Regions from separate parts of the Thalassobaculum sp. OXR-137 genome, predicted to be linked through region 2. Evidence: riboswitches for the same ligand, from Rfam matches in the RefSeq annotation. Region 2 holds a riboswitch; each other region holds the start of a gene.
The links. A riboswitch is a leader RNA that binds a small molecule or an ion and turns the genes downstream of it on or off. The one in region 2 is predicted to bind thiamine pyrophosphate.
Positions count from the first base shown of each region.

Region 1 (6,591 bases), 1.5 Mb from region 2:
GAGAAGATCCGGCGGGTTCAGGCGTCCTGCGTCGCGTCGGTCGAGGCGGTGCGCGAGATCGTGGATCGGATCGAGGAGGTGAATTCGATCTCCGCGGCGATCGCGGCGGCGGTGGAGGAACAGAAGGCGGCGACCTCGGAGATCACCCGCAACATGCTGGAAGCGGCCCGGGGTACCGAGCAGCTCTCCGAGAGCATCACGCGGGTGAGCGACGCGACCGACCGCACGTCGGTGACCGTGGGCGGCGTGACCGAGGCGGCACGCCAGACCAGCACCGAGGCCGGCGAGATCAAGACGGCCATCGACCGGTTCATCCACGAGGTCCAGGCGGCGTAGCGTCTGGGGTCACGCGGAGCACCACGGAAGCAACCTCCCGGCCCGGAGGTTGCTCTCCTTTGAGCGGGCCTAGCCGCCGTAGCGCTTCTTGAGTGCCGCCCATTCGGTCGATTCCTTGAAGACCCGCCACTGGGCCAGGGCGTCCCGCATCTTGTTCATGTCGAATTTCGGCGCCTTGTAGTACTCCTTCTCGTAGAGGTTCAGGAGCTGGCGCCGGTCGGTCTGCGAGCGGGTGTGGTGTTCCTCTGAATCCGACAGGGCGGTGAGCCCGGTGGCGAAGGCGGTGCCGAGCCCCTTGAAGATGCCGCCCAGCCCTTCCTTCTCCTGGTCCTTGGATTTGTTGCGGGCCTCCAACTCGCGCTGGGTCTCGAAGACCGACGTCTCCGAGTGCCAGTCGCCGATCGTCTCCAGGACCTTGAAGGCGAGGGCGGTGTTGTAGCCGCACTCCCGCATGGCATCGATCCCGTAGAAATCGGCGTGGTCCTCGTGCCGGCGCTTCAGCATGTTCTCGAAGCTCTTGTTGCCGGCGAAGTGCTTGAAGGCGCCGACCGCCGTCCGCGCGCCGGCCGACGCATCGCTTTCCAGCATGGCTTCGAACTCGGCCGAGTTGTTGGGGTGCTGCATGGCGACGTGGCCGTACTCGTGCGCCAGCAGGAAGCCGAGCTCCAGCGGGCTGTCCAGAAGCTGGAGCGTGCCGACCGAGATCAGGATCAGCCCGCTGCGGTTCGCCAGGATCGTGCTCATCGGCTCCCCGGTCTTCGAATAGGAGGCGATCAGGTTGACGGTGACCGGCAGGTTGGGCCGCGGTCCGACGGTGGACAGGCAGTTCGCGAGGACGGCGTTCAGGTACTTGTTGGTCTTGGGGGCATCGAGAAAGACGTAGCCTTCCTTCTCCATCGCGCGCCGGTCGGCGGTGAGGCGTTGGCGCATCGCCTCCGGCCGGGCCTTCACCTCGCCGTAATGGCTCTGGAACACGCTGAACAGCCGGTCCCGTCCGATCTCCCGGGTGGTGACGGGGCCGGTCTGATTGTCGTCGCCCGGATCGGCGACGGCGCTTCCTGTCGAAAGGACCGTCGTCAGGGCCGCGCCCGCGACGAGCAGAGCGGCGACATACCTTGTGACGCGGGGGGCGGTCATTGACAGCCGCTCCCGAACGCGCGGGCGGTGCTCGAGCTCGCCTGGGTTCCCGCATTCGCGTGGCACCGCTCCTTCAGCGCGGCGGCGTCCGAGGTGACGACGTCGGCCGGGTTGATCCAGACCTTCTTGCCGTCGATCACCGCGTCGTACATGCCCATCTCGTTGAGCTGCGCGTCGAGCGGAAGCCGCTGCTGAGCGGCGGCGGCCGACAGCCGGTTCAGCTCGGCCATGGTCTCTGGCTGATACAGCGGCAGATCGTTGCTGAGCAGCTTCTCGATCACGACCTGCTCCGAGGCGGCGGGCAACGGCGCCAGGCCGATGCCGCAGAATCCGGCCAACAGCAGTATCGCCGTTCTTCTGTTCCATGATCCGGTCATGCGCGGGTCCTTCTGGTTGGCCGTGCTCGGGGCAGCAGTCACGGACGGGGGCGCTGGGGTTGCGGAGGCGGAAAGCTGAGCGACCGCATCAGGGTCTGCAGGCGGTCCTCCAGGTAGCCGAAGTACTCGGAGCTGTGGACGGACGAGATGGCGAAGACGATGGAGATGATCCCCAGCAGGTTCGCCGGCGCGATGTGGAAGGCGGCGACCTGAACCGTCGTCAGCAGGATGCCGACCATGCTGAGCATCACGAAGGACGAGAGGTCGAACAGGAAGCGGTAGCCGATCGAATGCTCTGGCCCGGGGGCGATCGGCTTCAGCACGGCGGCCCCGAAGGAGACCACCAGGCACAGCACGGTCCAGATCGTCAGCTCGAAGAGGCTTTTCAGGCTGACGCCCAGGACCTTCCTGTCCATCACGTAGTAGTCCTTGCCGAACATCAGCAGGTTTTCGAGCGCGGTGGCGTGGGTGTAGGTAGCGGACAGCGCCTCATGGGTGGGCGGCGCGGTCCACACTGTCGCGCCCTCGATCTCCGGCCCGTAGAACACGATCTTGTCGGTCAGGTATTCCGCCAGCTTGTCGTCGGGAAAGCCGCCCAGCAGATTGTCCAGCAGCAGCGTGGGATATCGCGGACAGCGTTGCAGCGTGTCCTCCGGCTCCAGCGAGACCCAGTTGATCACCTGACCGTGCCAGCTGGTGCCGACCTCCGGATTGCACCTGAACGCCTTCCAGTTGGCCTCGGCCTCCTCGGTTCCCCAAAGCAGCAGCATGGTCTCGGAGTCGAAGCTGAGGGTGACCTTGGTCTCGGAGTCCCGGCCGCGCTCCAGCTCCGATTTGGCGTTGGGGTTGGGCAGCACCACGGTCTCGGACTCAGTGCCGCGCTGCTTGGGATCGAGGAGCCGGCTGCAGGCCAGGCCCCAGGCCTCGTGGCGCTCCGGATCGCGCGGCATGCGCGCGCAATACGCACCGATCAGGGCGTTGGCCGGCGCCTGATGGGTCATCGAGCTTTCGCGCCACAGCCGGTAATCCAGGTAGTCGATCTCGTCCCGGGTCAGCCGCGTGGTCACCGGCGTCACGAGATTGGCGATCTGCGGCAGCATCCCGGAGCGGGATTCCGCCGATGTGACGAAGACCTTGATGTTCTTCCGCTTGTATTCGTTGAGCACCAGGATCAGCGGCACGATGCCCTTGACGTCCTTGTCCTTGGTGAAGAGCAGGTCGACGAAAACCGCTCTGGGCTCGAAGGTCAGGATCTTCTTCAGCACCCGGGCATGGTCGATATAGGGCATCGGCCATTTCGAGTGGGTCTCGACGAAGACATCGTCGATCAGCACCACCGCCATTTCCTGGTTCCACGTCGACGGCAGCTCGGGCCCCATCATGAAGCTGAACAGGTCGAGGGTCTTTTTCTCGGTGTATTGCAGGAAGCCGAAAGGATCGATGCTCTGGAGCGTGAGGCCCAGCAGCAGCATGGTCAGGAACCGGGCAAAATACCGCCGACGCCGGTCCGCCGGCCGGGGCGGGCTCTGCGGTGACGCGCGCGCTATCTCAGTCGTGTCCGTGTTCATGTCGCGGTCCCCCAACCCAGCCGCTTCCATCAACGCATGGACGCTGCTCCCGACAAGACAACGTTAAAAAAGAGAATTACTGGAATCAAGTGCACGTATTGTGGGATTTGACACGGGCCGGGGCAGGGCTCATGGTCGCGGGGTGATGCTGGGGTGCCTCCCGACGGGGGCTGAGATCAAACCCATCGAACCTGAACCGGGTCGCGCCGGCGGAGGGAGTCGTCACGGCGCTTGTCGATTGCCCTCCTTCGAGAACGCCGAACGCTCGGTCCCTCCCCCGGAAAGCCGTCCCGAGGAGTGAGACGCCATGCCTTTGCCTTTTGCCCGTTCCCTCGCGAGTCTCGGTGCCGCCGCCGCGATCCTGGCCGGTGCCGCGCAGACCGCCCGGGCCGACGATCCGCTTGCGGTTTCCGTGCTGGTGCCGATCACCGGCTTTCTGGCGCTGGAGGGCACCGCTCAGCGCAACGGTGCCGTCCTGGCCCTGGACAATCCGCCGGACGGGGTCGCCGTCGCCTATGACGTGGCCGACACCGCCACCTCGCCGGAAGTCGCCGTCACCGCCCTGCGCCGGGCGCTGGACCGGCAGAATCCGGTCGCCATCGCCGCGCCGATCTTTGGCACCCAGATGCTCGCCATGGCGCCGATCGCCGACCGGGCCGACGTGCCGCTGATCACCGTGTCCGGCACCGCCAAGCTGACCGAACTCGGCTACGACGTGGTGTTCCGCTTCTTCCCGACCGACGCGGTGGTGAAGGTTGCCCAGGCCCGCTATGCGGTCGAGGAGCTCGGCATGGAGAAGCCGGCGATCCTGTACCAGACCACCGCCTACGGCCAGAGCGGCCATGCCGAGCTGGTCCGCGTCCTGGCGGAACTCGGCGTCGAGCCGGTGCTGGAGGAAGCCGTCGATCCGGGCGTGAAGGACTTCGTGCCCGCCCTGGAGCGGGTGGCGGCGGCCGGGGCGGACGGTATCCTGCTGCAGCTCCACTCAGGCCCCACCGCGCTCGCCGTGCGCCAGGCCCATGAGCGCGGCTTCGCCGGCAAGATCGTCGCGGGCTCGGCCCTGCACCAGCCGACCACCGCCGCCCTGGTCGAGCCCGCCGCCCTGGCCGGCGTCTGCGCCGAAAGCGCGTCCTCGCCGATCTCCGAAAGCACGCCGGAGATCGCCGCCTTCGCCAAGGCCTACCGCGCCCGCTTTCAGGCCGAGCCCGACGCCTTCGCGCTGGCGCAGTATGACGGCATGAACATGGTGCTGGCGGCGCTCGCCGACGGGGCGCGCACCGCCTCCCAGGTCAGGGACTGGCTCGCCGGGCACCGCTACCAAGGGCTCGCCATGGAGTATGTCTCCGACGGCACCGGCAACATGGCCCATGACGCCATCATCCTGTGCTACGACGGGCAGACGCGGGTGCCGTCGGTGAAGAAGCGCTACGACAACGTCGACGGTATCCGCTGACCCGGTTCTCGCTGATATAATGCGGGCATGGTGGAAACGGCTCTCCAATTGCTTGCGACGGCGCTCGCGCTCGGCTCGGCTTACGCGCTGACAGCATTAGGTTTTGTGCTGATCATCAATGCCGTGGGTGCGGTTAATTTCGCCCATGGCGACCTGGTGATGGCCGGCGGATTCGCGGCAGTCGCGCTGGCGAGTCTCCTGCCGGACGGCCTGCCGGTTCCGGGGCTGATCCTGTTGCCGGCGGTCCTGGCCGCGATGGCGGCCGGCGGCGTGCTGCTGGCGGCGGTCGCCTACGTGCCCTTGCGCCGGGCGCCGCCGGTCTCGGTGTTCATCTCGACCATCGCCGTGGGCCTGATCCTGCAGCACGCGATCGCGCTGGGTGCCGGGCCGCAGCCCCGTGTCGGTCCTCCGCTGGTGGGGGGCGGCATGGTCGAACTGCTGGGCGCGGCGCTGTCCTACCAGCAGCTCGCGACCATCGCCGTGGCGGGCGTGCTCTGCGCGGCGGTCCACATTCTGCTGCACCGGACCCGGTTCGGCCGGCGGCTGCGGGCGGCGGCGCAGGATCCGGAAATGGCCAGGGCCTGCGGCATCGACCTGCGGATCACAATCGGCGCCACCTTCGCTCTGGCCGGGGCGCTGGCCGGCGGCGCGGGGTTGCTGCTGTCCAACCAGTATTTCGTGACGCCGACCGACGGCGCGGGTTTCATGCTGAAGGCGTATATCGCCGTGGTGGTCGGCGGCTGGGGCCGGATCTGGGGAGCGGCACTCGCCGCGCTGCTGATCGCCGTGTTCGAGGTGATGGTCGCCGCCGCGGTCTCCTATCTGGTGGCCGAAGCGATGCTTTATCTCGGGGTGCTGGTCCTGCTCATGCTGCGTCCCCAGGGTCTCTTCGGCGAGGCCGAGGGGCGCCGGGCATGAACGGTCCGCAGTGAGGGTGGAGTGAACAGACGCAGCCTTGTCTACGCCGTGCTGCTGCTGGCGGCGGGCGGTGCCCTGATCGGCGCCGGGGACGATTACGCCCTGCGGATCGCCACCCTGGCCGGAACCTACGCCATCGCCGCGATCGGCTTCCAGCTCGTCTTCGGACGGCTCGGGCTGCTGGCGCTGAGCCAGGGCGCGCTGTTCGCCGTCGGCGCCTATGCCCTGGCGCTGGCGACCGTGAGCTGGGGCTGGCCGCCGCTGGCCGGGCTCGGCCTGTCGATCGTGGTGCCGGCTCTGGCCGGCGCGCTGGTCGCGATCCCCATCGCCCGGCTAGAGTCCCATTACGTGGCGCTGGCCACCCTCGGTCTGGCCCAGCTCGTCCTGCTCGCCGTGACCAATCTGGAGGTCACCGGCGGGGCGAACGGGATGTATGGCATCCCGCCGCTGACGGTGCTCGGCCTCGACCTCGGCGGCGGCTGGCGCCTGCTCGCGGTGGTCTGGGGCGGCGTGGCGCTGGCGCTCGGAATCTTCTGGTGGGTGACCGCATCCGGGAGGGCCGCGCGGCTAGCGACCCTGCGCGATGCGCCGCTGACCGCAATCGCCCTGGGCCTCGACCCGGTCGGCGCCCGGCTGCTGGTCTTCGCCGTCGCCGGCGCGCTGGCCGGGTTCGCCGGCGGGTTCCAGGCTCTCGGCCTCGGCGTCGTCTCTCCCGCCGTCGCCCGGTTCGACGTCATGGTCACCCTGCTGGCGATCGCCGTGGTCGGCGGCCGGGGCAGTGCGTGGGGCGCGGTCGTCGGCT
Region 1 covers NZ_CP139715.1:341,261-347,851, reverse strand. The annotation lists gene T8K17_RS01640 (methyl-accepting chemotaxis protein) at 1-336, shown strand, start outside; gene T8K17_RS01635 (M48 family metalloprotease) at 406-1,473, opposite strand; gene T8K17_RS01630 (hypothetical protein) at 1,470-1,850, opposite strand; gene T8K17_RS01625 (CHASE2 domain-containing protein) at 1,889-3,418, opposite strand; TPP riboswitch at 3,558-3,654, shown strand; gene T8K17_RS01620 (ABC transporter substrate-binding protein) at 3,726-4,871, shown strand; gene T8K17_RS01615 (branched-chain amino acid ABC transporter permease) at 4,899-5,789, shown strand; gene T8K17_RS01610 (ABC transporter permease subunit) at 5,811-6,591, shown strand, end outside.
Region 1: linked by a shared signal. The riboswitch ahead of T8K17_RS01620 (ABC transporter substrate-binding protein) and the one ahead of thiM (hydroxyethylthiazole kinase) in region 2 are both predicted to bind thiamine pyrophosphate.

Region 2 (6,591 bases):
CAGCGTGGTGCCCTGGGCCTTGGCGCGGGCGGTCAGCCGCTCGTGCTGGGCCTCCACCCAGGTCGGACCCGGCAGCACAGAGTTGACGGTGACGTTGGTCCCCTTGGTCGCTTCCGACGCGCCGCGGGCGATCACCAGTTGCGCGCTCTTCGACATGCCGTAGTGCACCATCTCCTTCGGAATGTAGATCCCGGACTCGCTGGAGACGAAGACCACCCGGCCCCAGTCCTTGGTGTCCAGCATGTCCTTCAGGTAGTGCCGGGTCAGGCGAACGCCGCTCATCACGTTGACGTCGAACATCTCCTGCCAGTCCGCATCCTCGATCTCGAAGAACGGCTTCGGGCCGTAGATCCCCATGTTGTTCACCAGGATGTCGACGCTGGGCACTGCTCCGATCAACGCGGCGCAGCCTTCCGCGGTGCCGAGATCGGCAATCTGGCCATGGACGACGGCCGACGGAGCCGCCGCCAGCACCGCTTCCACCGCTTCCGCGACCGACGTCTCGCTGCGGCCGTTGACGACGACCTCGGCGCCCATGGAGGCCAGCCCCTTTGCGGTAGCCAGCCCGATGCCGCGGGTCGAGCCCGTGACCAGCGCGGTCTTGCCGGTAAGATCCAAATCCATGCGAGGCTCCCTCAATGTGTCGATTGCCATGCCGTTGGCGGCACGGGGTTCGCGCCAGCCTAGCCCAGGTGCCCGTCCCGTCACCATCCGGTGTCTGGCCCGCCGATTTCTCAATGTCCGGCGGTGATCTTCCCGGTATTCACAAGCCTTTCCCGAGTAAAGGGCCGCCGAATGCCCGGTACCGGGATCATCGTCCACTGGCCGATGTAAGTAATTTGCTAACCATTTATCTCTAACTTGAAGCGGGACATTCGATACAGGCGGGCCTCCACCGTCTCCATTGAGAGAGAAACCACATGGCTGTTGGCCCTCTCCATTCGACCCTGCGGCGGCATTCCTCGACCCAGTCCGTCGTCGAGGACACCGGACATCTCGTCGTCGGCGATCCGGTTCTGGTCTCGCCCATCGTGGCCCGCGGCTATGCAGCCTGGAAGGCGGCACGCTGCGACGAGGGATTGCCGCTGGCCGGCGGCCTCAAGGCGGAAGCGCTGTCGGACATCCTGCCCTATGTCTATCTGGTCGACGTCCTGTGGTCGGACGCCCATGCGGAGGTCGCCGACTTTCAGTACCGCTTGGTCGGAACCGACGTCGTCTTCCATACCGAGTCCGACAATACCGGTCGTCTCCTCTCCGAGATCGCTGGGCAGGGCAGCCAGGGCACGCTGATCCGCCTGTACCAGCTTGCCAGTGCCGCCGCGGAGCCGGCGGTGCAGCGCATCGCCTACCTGACGAAGACCGGATCGCGCCATTGGTACGAGACGATCGTCATGCCCATGGCGCTGGACCGCGGCGGCCCGGCAACCCGGCTCCTCGGGGTGGCGGAGCATTTCTCGCAGGCCGTCTGACCCGGTCTCTCAATCGCTAGGCGACGGGCTCCGGAGCGGTCGTAGGCCGACGACGCTGACACCTCGCCGCCACATCTGCCGCTAAATTGCCTTATCTCGGTCCGCGTCCTGAACAGATCGGCGCCTACTTGTGCCATCGACGGCGAAGGCGACGTTGACGAGACGGCCCGACGTCGCCCGCGCTCAACAAATCGATGGAGGGCAATTCAGATGACCCGTTCGAGAACGCGCGCCGGCTTCCGCGCGGCGCTTCTGGCGACCGCCCTGGTGGCGGCGCCGATGATCGCTCAGCCGATATTCGCGCCGAGCGTCGCATATGCCCATGGCGAACTTCCGGGCTCCTTCTCGGAGCTGGTGAAGAAGGCCAAGCCGGCTGTGGTGACCGTTCTGACCAAGACGTCCAGCGGTGCCCCGGAGGTCGGCGGCCAGCAGATCCCCGAACTGCCGCCGGGACACCCGCTGCACGATTTCTTCGACAAGTTCTTCGGCGGCCAGCCGCCGATGGGCCAGCAGCAACAGCCGCGTGAGGCCCGCGGTATCGGCTCCGGCTTCATCGTGGATGCCGGCGGTACCGTCGTGACCAATAACCACGTCGTCGACGGCGCCGAGGAGATCAAGGTGGTGCTGGACGACGGCACCGAGCTCGACGCCACCCTGGTCGGCCGCGACCCGAAAACCGACGTCGCCGTGCTCAAGGTCTCCAGCAAGACGCCGCTGCCGACGGTCCCGTGGGGCGACAGCGACGGGCTCGAGGTCGGCGACTGGGTCGTCGCCATCGGCAACCCGTTCGGCCTGGGCGGCACGGTGACCTCCGGTATCGTCTCGGCCCGCGGCCGCGATATCAATGCCGGCCCGTATGACGACTTCATCCAGGTCGACGCCGCCATCAACCGCGGCAATTCGGGCGGCCCGCTGTTCAACACCGATGGCCAGGTCGTCGGCATGAACACCGCGATCTTCTCGCCGAACGGCGGCAATATCGGCCTCGGCTTCTCGGTCCCGGCCAATCAGACCCGGGCCATCGTCGCCGAGATCCTGGAGAAGGGCACCGTGGAGCGCGGCTTCATCGGGGTTCGGATCCAGCCGGTGACGCCGGAGATCGCGGACAGCCTCGGCCTGTCGTCCCATGACGGGGCGCTGGTTGCCGATGTCGATCCCAGCGGTCCGGCCGGTCAGGCGGGGCTGAAGGCGGGCGACGTCATCCTGCGCTTCGGCGATGCCAAGATCGGCGAGGTCCGCGACCTGACCCGTGCGGTGGCCGACACCGATCCGGGCGAACGGGCCAACCTGACCGTCTGGCGCGACGGCTCCGGCCGCGACCTGGACATACAGGTCGGCACCTATCCGAAGGACGAGCAGATGGCGGAAGCGGCCACCGCTGCTCCCAGCACCAACGGCCTGGAGGTTGCGCCGCTCGGCGTCACCCTGGGTGACGAGGAAGACGGAGCGGTGGTCCTGTCGGTCGCTCCCGACGGCGCCGACGAGCTGCGGCCGGGCGATGTGATCGCCGCGGTCGGCCAGTCCCAGGTCGCCAATGCGAAGGAAGCCCGGGCCGCGATCGACGCGGCGAAGTCCGGGCACAAGAAGTCCGTGCTCCTGCTGGTCCGCCGCGACGGTCAGCAGCGCTACGTGGCGGTGCCGTTGCGCGACGCGTAAGTTACCGGCACCTTTAGGGCCGTGCACCGGGAGTGTCCCCTCGGTGTGCGGCCCTTTCACGTCGTGCCGGAGCGTCGCGTCCATGGATATCAGACAGCTCCAGTACCTCGTCGCGCTCGCCCGCGAGCAGCATTTCACCCGCGCCGCCGAGGCCTGCGGGATCACCCAGCCCACCCTGTCCGGCCGCATCCGCCAGCTCGAGCACGAGCTCGGCGTGCCGATCGTCCTGCGCGGCCAGCGCTATATCGGCCTGACCAACGAGGGCCAGCACATCCTGAAATGGGCGCAGCGCATCCTCGAAGACTGCGACAACCTCCGCGACGACCTCTCCGCCCTGTCCGGCGCGCCGGAGGGGCGGATGGTGCTCGGCGTCATCCCGTCGGCACTCGCCGCCGTGCCGCCGCTGACCGAACTGCTGCGCCGGCGCTTTCCGAAGCTGACCTTCAGCATCCGCTCGCAATCCTCCAAGGATATCGAACGGCATCTGGCGGAATTCTCCATCGATGCCGGCATCACCTATCTCGACAGCGAGCCGATCGACATTTCCTCCTCCCAGCCGCTCTATCGCGAGCGTTACCGGCTGGTGGTGCGCCAGGACCATCCGCTCGCCGGCCGCGACAGCGTGGCCTGGGGCGAGGCGGCCGAGCATGCGATCTGCGCGTTGACCCCCGACATGCAGAACCGGCGCATCATCGACCGCGCCTTCGCCAAGGCGGGCTGCCATCCGCATCCGGAGATCGAGAGCAATTCGGTGATCAATCTCTGCGCCTATGTGCAGACGGCCGGGCTGGTCAGCGTGCTGCCCGAGGCGCTGACCCGGGTGGTTGGGGAGGGCGCGGGCCTGCGGGCGATCCCGCTGGTCGATCCGGTGGTGGAACACATGATCGGCGTGGTCGCCCTGGACCGCGAGCCGATGTCGCCGCTGGTGGAGATGCTGCTGGAAGCGGCCAAGGGCTATCCGGACCTCGTGGCGCCCTAGCCGGCGATTTGCCGGAAGAGTTCGGCGACGAATCCCGGTCGGGGCGAGCGCGCAGCGACGGCGCCGGGGCCGGTTGTTTCGCTGTCCGACATGGCGTATAGCGGGACTGCTCCGGGTTGAAAAACCCCTATCCCAGAAAGGGATAACGATGGTTGTCACCTATGTGCGTCCCCTGCCGCGTAACATCTCCGACGGTTCGGGCTCGGCCGACGGGCCGAAGCCGGGTCGGTGGGATTGGACGGTCGCTCTCGTCAGCCCGATGCTGCAGGGGCTGCTGCGAACCTGGCGCGCGAAATGTCGCGAGGACGCGCTGCCGGCGCGCCGCGACTTCGACCCGCTGGACATGCGCGACGCCCTGGGCTGGCTGTTCGTCGTCCAGGCCGACCCCGATATCGACGATTTCCGCTACACCTTGATCGGGACCGAGATCACCGAGCAGGTTGGCCGCGACAACACCGGCCGCCATGTCGGCGAGGTGTTCGGACAGGCCGGACTCGAACTCTACCGCGAGGTCCGCGACACACGGCAGCCGGTGCGTGTTTGGGGCGTCGTCGACTGGCTCGATAAGGAGCACAAGTCCTACGAAACCCTGGTCCTGCCGCTGGCGGATGACGGCCACACCGTCGATCGCTTCATCGGCGCTATGGTCTTCGGGTCGAGCCGATAGCCTGCGCGGCAGGAACGATCATCCAAACGACCGTCTTGCGCACCGCCGGGGTCGGGACCACGTTCAGAAGACGCACGGGGGCGTCCGCATCTGCGGGCTGAGAAGCACCCTTCGAACCTGAACCGGATCATGCCGGCGGAGGAAGTTGCGGAGCCGCCCAACTCCGGCGGACCGCTGTCCCGCCCGGCGGAAAGGCACTCATGATCAAGCCCGGAACCCACCTGAAATCCCTGCGGGACACCGCCCCGCTGGTGCAGAACATCACCAATTTCGTCGCGATGAACGTGGTCGCCAATGCCCAGCTCGCGGTCGGCGCGTCGCCTGCCATGGTGCATGCATTGGAGGAGGCGGGCGAGTTCGCCGGGATCGCCGGCGCGCTAACGGTGAATATCGGCACCGCCGATGCCGGCTGGGAATCATCCATGGTCGCCGCCGCCCAGGCCGCGTCGGCAGCGGGCAAGCCTTGGGTGCTCGACCCGGTGGCGGTGGGGGCGACCGGCTTCCGCAACCGGCTGGCCGCCCGACTGCTGGCGCTCAACCCGACGGTGCTGCGCGGCAATGCCTCGGAGATCCTGGCGCTGAGCGGGGCCGTCGCCAGCGGCAAGGGGGTGGACGCGGGCGATCCGGTCTCTGCCGCCGAGAACGCCGCCCGGCATCTGGCCCAGCGCACCGGCGGCGTGGTCGCGGTCAGCGGCGCGGTCGATTTCGTCACCGACGGCGAGCGCGCCCTGCGGATCGAGGGCGGTCATGCGCTGATGGGCCGGGTGACGGCCATGGGCTGTGCGCTGACCGGCGTGGTCGGTGCGTTCCTGGTCGGCCAGGATCCGTTGGCGGCGACGGTTGCCGCCCATGCCTGTTTCGGCCGCGCCGGTGAGATCGCGGCCGAGCGGGCCGAGGGGCCGGGCAGTTTCGGCCCCGCTCTGATGGATGCGCTCCATGCCATGACCCCGGACCGGCTCGACGCCGAGGCAAGGATCGAGGCGGTCTGATCCTTGGCCCGATGCGATCCCGCCCGCTTGGGCCTCCGGCGGCTCGGTGTCTTCGCGGTATGCACGGATGCTGTGCGATATCGGGAGGCAGGCGATGGCGATCGAGTGGAGCCAGTCGGTAGAGGATGTGGACTGGCAGGAGTTGGCGGATCTGGTCCGCGCGGCCCCGCTGGGCGACAAGACGCCGGAGTTCCTGCGCACGGTGTTCACCAACAGCCTGCATCGCGAGTTCGCCCGCGAGGACGGCCGGCTGGTCGCTGCCGGGCGGGCGCTGTCGGACGGGGCGGACTGCGCCTATCTGGCGGATATCGTCGTGCATCCGGACATGCAGGGGCAGGGATTGGGCGGCACGGTGATCCGCCGGCTGCTGGAGCGGGTGCGCGATCACCGCAAGATTCTGCTCTACGCCGTGCCGGGCAAGGAGCCGCTGTACCGGAAATACGGCTTCCGGCGGATGACCACGGCGATGGCGATCTTCGAAGACCAGGAAGCGAAGATCGAGCAGGGGTATCTGAGCGCGGAGTAGGGGGCGCTCGGCCATGGGCCGGGTCCCGGCCGGTCTCCGGATCGAGTCCGGAGTTCGCCGGGATGACGGTGACGGGAAATAAATAGTGTCGTCATCCCGGACGATCCCGGGCTTGATCCGGGGGCGGGCCGGGACCTAGTGGATGCTCCGACCGCGATTTTCTCCCGCGCTGCACCATAGAGCGCGTCTATCACCGCATTGAATCGTCCGATTTGACCGCAACTTGCGGCTGAGCCCATCGTGCCCGGAACACTGCGCCGTGTCGGTCGACAGTGCTGGTGAATGGGAGACAGGCACGGATGATC
Region 2 covers NZ_CP139715.1:4,342,920-4,349,510, reverse strand. The annotation lists gene T8K17_RS20250 (SDR family oxidoreductase) at 1-624, opposite strand, end outside; gene T8K17_RS20245 (hypothetical protein) at 921-1,469, shown strand; gene T8K17_RS20240 (Do family serine endopeptidase) at 1,680-3,125, shown strand; gene T8K17_RS20235 (LysR family transcriptional regulator) at 3,208-4,104, shown strand; gene T8K17_RS20230 (PAS domain-containing protein) at 4,253-4,771, shown strand; TPP riboswitch at 4,838-4,933, shown strand; gene thiM (hydroxyethylthiazole kinase) at 4,972-5,760, shown strand; gene T8K17_RS20220 (GNAT family N-acetyltransferase) at 5,855-6,286, shown strand; gene T8K17_RS20215 (NAD(P)H-dependent oxidoreductase subunit E) at 6,586-6,591, shown strand, end outside.

Region 3 (6,591 bases), 530 kb from region 2:
GGCCGGGTCGAACGACGCCTGGTCCCAGCGCTCGCAGAACTCGGCGCATTGCTGGAAGCAGGGATGGTCGCGGAACTTCTCGCGCGCATCTCGGTCCCAGCCGTAGTGATGGGCATAGTACAGCATCTGGAAGATGCCGTGGTGCTCCACCACCCAGCTCACGTCCCAGCGCACGAAGGGCCGGATCACCTCCGCGGCCATGCGGTCGTGGTTCTGCGGCGCGAGCCCGTCGCCGATGTCGTGGAGCAGGGCGCCGACGATCCAGTCGATATCGGCGCCGTCCGCCTCGGCCCGGGCGGCCGACTGCAGCCCATGGTCAAGCCGGGTGATCTTGTAGCCCTCCAGGGTCTGCTCTCCCTGGCGGCGCAGTTCGCCGAGGACCCGGTCGGCCGTGCCGGCCTGATAGGCATGCTCGTGCTCGGCCAGGAGCAGATAGTCCTCCCGCGTGCCGTCCTTCATCTGGGTGAAGGAGACGGTTTCCGCGCTGCTGCCGTCCATGGGCATCCTCCTCGGTTGGGTCGAGGCGCACCCCGACCTGAAAGGTCAGTGAGACATCAGCACCGGCCGGTCGAGATGGTGCAGGACATATTCCGACACTCCGCCCATCAGCAGCTCGCGCCAGCGCGACCGGCTGTAGGCGCCCATCACCAGAAGGTCGCAGTCATAGGCCGCCGCGCGGGCCAGGAGCTGCTCGCCGATATTTCCTTCGTCGTGAATGTCGGTGTGCACCGTGGCGCTGACGCCGTGCATGGAGAGGTAGCGGCCGATGCCGACGCCCTTCAGCGACTTTGCCTCTTCCTCCTCGGTGAAGACATGGACGTCATCGGCCTCGAGCAGGAACGGCATGGCCTCGCGGACGGCGCGGATCGCCTCGCGGCAGTTCCTCCAGGCGACGGCGACACGGCTGCCGACCCGGCGGCCGGGAGACCAGAAATCCTCCTCATGCGGCAGCACCAGCGTGCCGCAGCCCGCCTCCAGTGCGATCTCCTCGGGGTGATGCAGCGCGATGCTGCTGGTCACGCCCTTCGGCGGCGCTTGGGACACGATCACCAGGTCGCTCAGATGGGCGTATTCGGCCAGCTTCTCGACGTGATCGCCCTCGGTCTGGTGATAGGCGTGGCTCACATCGACCTGGGCAAAGCGCTCGTCCAGTTCCTTGCGGATGGCTTCGGCCTTCTTCTTGGCGATATCGCGCTGCTCGGCCAGGAACACGTTGGAGGCGGCCCTGCCGGCGGCTCCGGCGGGCATGGTCGCCGGCGCGGTGTTGTACAGCACGTCCAGATGCCCGGAGAACCGGGTGGTCAGTTGAATGGCGAGTTCCAGGCGATCCCTGTGCCTGTCGTCGTTCGCCATGTGACAGAGGATCGATTTGATCGCCATCGGGCCGTCTCCGGTGCGGTTTCTTATGGTTCAGTTTGGGCCGAAACCCTAACGGCCGCGCCGATGGGAGGCAATGCGGCGCGGTGCGCGTCGGGGCGAATTCTCGGGGCGATTGTCACCCTGACACCGTGTTCCCGCAAAGCCCTTTGCAAAAATAGGTATGGAACACTGACCTAAATAAGGTCAGTAATACTGACATAACAATTTTATGTCCCAACGGAGGATCGTTATGGCAGGTATGTACTGGTACGACGGTCAATGGCGCAACGAACAGCCGCTGGTGTCCGGCCCGCTCGATCTGGCGTTCTGGTCGGGCAACACGGTTTTCGACGGCGCCCGGGCGATCGGCGGCTGCGCGCCGGATCTGGACCGGCACTGCGCCCGCCTGATCCGCTCGGCCGCGGCCATCGGCATGGCCTGTCCGCTGTCCGCGGAAGAGGTGCACCGGCTCTGCATTGAGGGGCTGGAGATGCTGCCGGCCGACAAGGACTACTACCTGCGGCCGATGGTGTTCTGCAGCGGCGGCTCGATCCTGCCGGAAACCGGCGACATCCGCTTCACCCTGGCGATCTTCGAGGCACCGATGCCCGGCGAGAACGCGGGCAAGGCGACGATGACCTCGATCCGCCGCCCAGCACCGGACCAGGCCCCGACCGACGCCAAGGCAGGCGCCCTCTATCCGAACTCCCAGCGCGCCCGGCGCGAGGCGATGGCCAAGGGCTTCACCCTCGGGGTGGTCTGCGACCATGAGGGCAACGTGGCCGAGTTCAGCCACGCCAACCTGTGGTTCGCCAAGGACGGCGTGGCGATCACGCCGAAACCGAACGGCACCTTCCTGGACGGCATCACCAAGAACCGGGTGATCGCGCTGCTGACCGAGGCCGGCATCCCGGTCGAGCAGCGGAGCGTGACCCCGGCCGATCTCGACATGGCGGACGAGATCTTCACCACCGGCAACATGGGCAAGGTGCAGGCCGTGACCGGCTGGGAGGCGCGGGAGCTTCAGCCGGGGCCGATCTTCCGCACCGCCCGGGAGCTCTACGCGGCCCATATCGAGGCGAGCCGCGTGCCGAGCGCCGGCAGCGCCTACCGCAGGGCGGTGGCGTAGCTTTCCACCGGCGGGTTGTTTTCGATCAGCCCCGCCGCCTTCATGAAGGCCGCGAACCGTTCGTAGCGGCCGACATCCAGGGCGGCGGGCCGCAGGGCGAAGCGGGGCAGGGTGTCCCGCCACGCCCGCTTGTTCAGCTCGTCGTCCAGGTCCGGGTTCAGCGCGATGAACTTCGCCCACGAATCGTCCGGGTGGTTGATCAGGTATTGGGTCCCGGCCTCGACCGCGTTGAGGAACCGCTTCAGGCGGGGATCGCCGATCAAGTCCTTGTTGGTGAGGTAGATCAGCTCGTCATAGGGCGGCACGCCGTGCTCCTCCACAAAGAAGGCGCGGCCCGGCTTGCCGACGATGTCCATCTGGTTGAGCTCGAAGTTCCGGTAGGCGCCGATCACCGCGTCCACCTGGCCGGAGATGAGCGCGGGCGAGAGCGAGAAGTTCACGTTCACCAGCTCGTAGTCGTCCTTGCCGAGCCCGGCTTGCTTCAGGATCGCGCCCAGCACCGCGTGCTCGAAGCCGCCCACGGAGAAGCCGATCTTGCGGCCTTTCAGGTCGGCGATCTCCTTGATCGGACCGTCCTCCAGCACGACCAGCGTGTTCAGCGGGGTGGCGACCAGGGTGCCGAACCGCATCAGCGGCAGGCCGACATCGGCCTGGATGTGAAGCTGGGGCTGGTAGGAGATCGCGACCTCCGCCTTGCCGGCGGCGACCAGCTTCGGCGGGTCGTTCGGGTCGGCCGGGGCGATCATCTCCACCTCCAGGCCCTCGGCCTCATAGGCGCCGATGGCCTGGGCGACGAAGAGCGGCGCGTGGTCCGGGTTCACGAACCAGTCGAGCAGGACGGTCAGCTTGTCGGCCGCCTGCGCCGGCGTGGCCAGCGACAGGGCGACAAGGGTGGCGAGCAGAAGGCGCATGCGTTTCTCTCCGATTGGCGTTCTTGATCAGGACTCGGCTTCGCCGGGCTGCCAGGCCACGGCTCGGCGCAGAAGGAAGTCGACGGCGGCGTAGAGCGCCACCGCCATGAGGGCGAGGGTGAGGAGGGCCGCGAACATCAGGTCGATCTGCAGCCGCGCGTTGGCGTGCAGCATCAGGTAGCCGAGTCCGGCCGAGGACCCGACCCACTCGCCGACGACCGCGCCGATGGGAGCGACGGCGGTGGCCACTCTGAGACCGGAAGCGAAGGCGGGCAGGGCGGCCGGCAGACGGACCCGGCGGAACAGCCGCGTGCCGGTGCAGCCCAGCGACCGGGCGGCCTCCAGCCAGAGCGGATCGACCCGGCGCAGCCCGTCATACAGGGCCGATGTCACGGGAAAGAAGATGATCAGGGCCGCCATGGCGACCTTGCTGGCCATGCCATAGCCGAGCCAGAGCACCAGGATCGGGGCCAGGGCGAAAACCGGGATCGCCTGGCTGATCACCAGGATCGGCAGCAGCCAGGGCCGCAGGCGGCGCCATTCGGACAGCATCACCGCCGTCGCCAGCCCGACCAGCACGCCGATCATCAGACCCAGCACGATCTCCAGCATGGTGATGCCGGCGTGGTGGAGGATAGTGTTGACGCGCTTGACCCAGGTGACCGCGACCTCGGCGGGGCCGGGCAGGATGAAGGCGGGCACGCCGCTCAGCCAGACGAGCAGCTGCCAGGCCGCGACCAGACCGGCGGCGATGGCGAGCGGCCGCAACCGTTTCACGAGAGGACTGTCGGACGAATAGGCGGGTGCGCTCGCGCGCATGCAAGCCTCCTTGCTCCCTACGCCGGTACAAACCGGATCAGGTTCCTGGGGTCGTCCGGAGATCGGACCTCTCAGCCGCTGGATGCGGCTCCCCCGAAGTGGCGAGCCGGAGAATGGACCGACGGGACGGCCTTGGCAATCCGTGATCTGGCCGATCGGACGCTCGGCACTTGGCAAGCGCCTGTCGGCGTTCCAGATTTCGACCCATGGACATGGCCAGCCCCGCAGAGCTAAACCCGATCGTCGATCCCTCGGTCACCGCCCGGCGCGACCCGCGCTGGACGGCCGGTGTGCTGAAGCCGGCGCCGGGGGCGTTCCCGCGCCGACCGATCCTGATCGGCAACGAGATCTACCGCCATTCGGTCTATGGCCGACGCCATCCGCTGTCGATCCAGCGGGTCACGCCGGTGATCGACCTGGCCCGGGCGCTGGGCTGGCTGGGCGAGGCCCAGTATCTCGACTGCCTGCAGGCGGGACCGGAGCAGCTCACCCGCTTCCACGAGCCCGACTACATCGCCGCCGTCGCCGAGGCCGAGCGCACCCGCCACGTGCCGGAAGAGATCCGCGACCGCTACAATATCGGCCGTAACGGCAACCCGGTCTTCGCCGAGATCTTTCGCCGCCCCGCCACCTCCTCGGGGGCGTCGATCCTCGCCGGTACCCTCCTGGCCGGTGTGGAGCGCGGGGTGATCCACTCGCTCGCGGGCGGAACCCACCACGGCCGACGGTCGATGGCCTGGGGCTTCTGCTATTTCAACGATCCGGTCCTCGGTATCCTGGCCATGCTCGACCACGGGCTGGAGCGGGTCGCCTATGTGGATCTGGATGCCCATCACGGCGACGGCGTGCAGGACGCCTTTCACCACGACGACCGGGTGCTCACGATCTCCGTCCACGAGGACGGCCGCTGGCCGCGCACCGGTCCGGTCCATGACCGGGCCGGGGGCATGGCCCGCAACCTGCCGGTACCCCAGGGGCTGAACGACAGCGAGCTGGAGGTCTTGGTGGAGGGCGCGGTCGTGCCATTGGTCGAGCGCTTCTTTCCCGATGCGCTGGTGATCCAGACCGGGGCCGACGGCCTGTCCGACGATCCTCAGGCGAAACTGGACCTGTCGAACCGCGCGCTGTGGACGGCGGTGGAGCGGCTGGTTCATTGCGCACCACGGGTGTTGGTGGTGGGGGGAGGGGGCTATAATCCCTGGTCGGTCGCTCGTGCCTGGACCGGCATCTGGGCGACCCTGAACGGGATCGACCCGGACGTACCGACCCAGGGCGCCGCGGAGTCGGTGCTGCGCGGTCTCGAATGGAACCACAGCCGGGGGCGCAATCCGCCGGAGCACTGGTTCACCACGATCGCCGATCCGCCGAACCGCGGCCCCGTCCGCGACGAGATCCACCGTCTGGCCGAGGCCGTGCTGCAGCCATGAGACTTCTAGCGCTGACCGTCTTTCTCCTGCTCGCCCCGGCCGCCGCTTGGGCAGCGGAGCTGGTGCCGCTCACCATCACGACGGAGAAGGGGGCCGCCCATTCGTTCCAAGTCGAGATCGCCCAGACCGCCGACGAACGGGCCCAGGGCCTGATGTACCGCACGGAGCTGGGCGAGGACCGGGGCATGCTGTTCCTGTTCCCCCGGCGTGAGCGCATCGCCATGTGGATGCGCAACACCGAGATCCCGCTCGACATGCTGTTCATTGCCGACGACGGCCGGGTGACCCAGATCCACGAGCGCGCGGTCCCCCATTCCGAGGCGATCATCTCGTCCCGTCGGCGGGTGCGCTACGTGCTGGAACTGCCGGGCGGAACCTCCGAGAGGCTGGGCCTCGCGCCAGGCGCGCTGGTGACGTCGGAGGCGATGCGGTAGCGGGGCAGGGGGCGCGGCGCGGCGCCTGGATGGCGGTTCCGGCACCCTTCGGGACGACGCCAACTGTCGAGAAGCAATCCTAAGATGTCATCCCGAACTTGTTTCGGGACCTCATCGGTCTGGGTTCGTGAAAAGGTCCCGAAACGAGTTCGGGATGACGACGAATGTGATGCTCTCTTGGACCTCGCCCTGAGCAGGAGCGCAGCGACGTGTCGAAGGGCCAGGTGCGCCCGTTACCGTTTCCGCACCATGGTCAGCCCGTCGCCGATGCCCAGCATCGCCATCGACACGCGCTCGTCCTCCAGGATCTTGGCGTTGAGGTCGCGGATCACCCGGGTGCTGTCGCTCTGGTCCGTCTCGTCGACCACCGCGCCGGACCACAGGACGTTGTCCACCAGGATCAGCCCGCCGGTCCGCACCAACACCAGGCCCAACTCGTAATAGGCGTCGTAGTTCGGCTTGTCGGCGTCGATGAACATCAGGTCCACCGTCCCGGCCTCGCCGCCGTCGAT
Region 3 covers NZ_CP139715.1:3,815,312-3,821,902, forward strand. The annotation lists gene T8K17_RS17645 (HD domain-containing protein) at 1-498, opposite strand, end outside; gene T8K17_RS17650 (universal stress protein) at 544-1,380, opposite strand; gene T8K17_RS17655 (branched-chain amino acid aminotransferase) at 1,610-2,488, shown strand; gene T8K17_RS17660 (ABC transporter substrate-binding protein) at 2,467-3,399, opposite strand; gene T8K17_RS17665 (ABC transporter permease) at 3,427-4,218, opposite strand; TPP riboswitch at 4,215-4,323, opposite strand; gene T8K17_RS17670 (acetoin utilization protein AcuC) at 4,431-5,645, shown strand; gene T8K17_RS17675 (DUF192 domain-containing protein) at 5,642-6,079, shown strand; gene T8K17_RS17680 (class I SAM-dependent methyltransferase) at 6,313-6,591, opposite strand, start outside.
Region 3: linked by a shared signal. The riboswitch ahead of T8K17_RS17665 (ABC transporter permease) and the one ahead of thiM (hydroxyethylthiazole kinase) in region 2 are both predicted to bind thiamine pyrophosphate.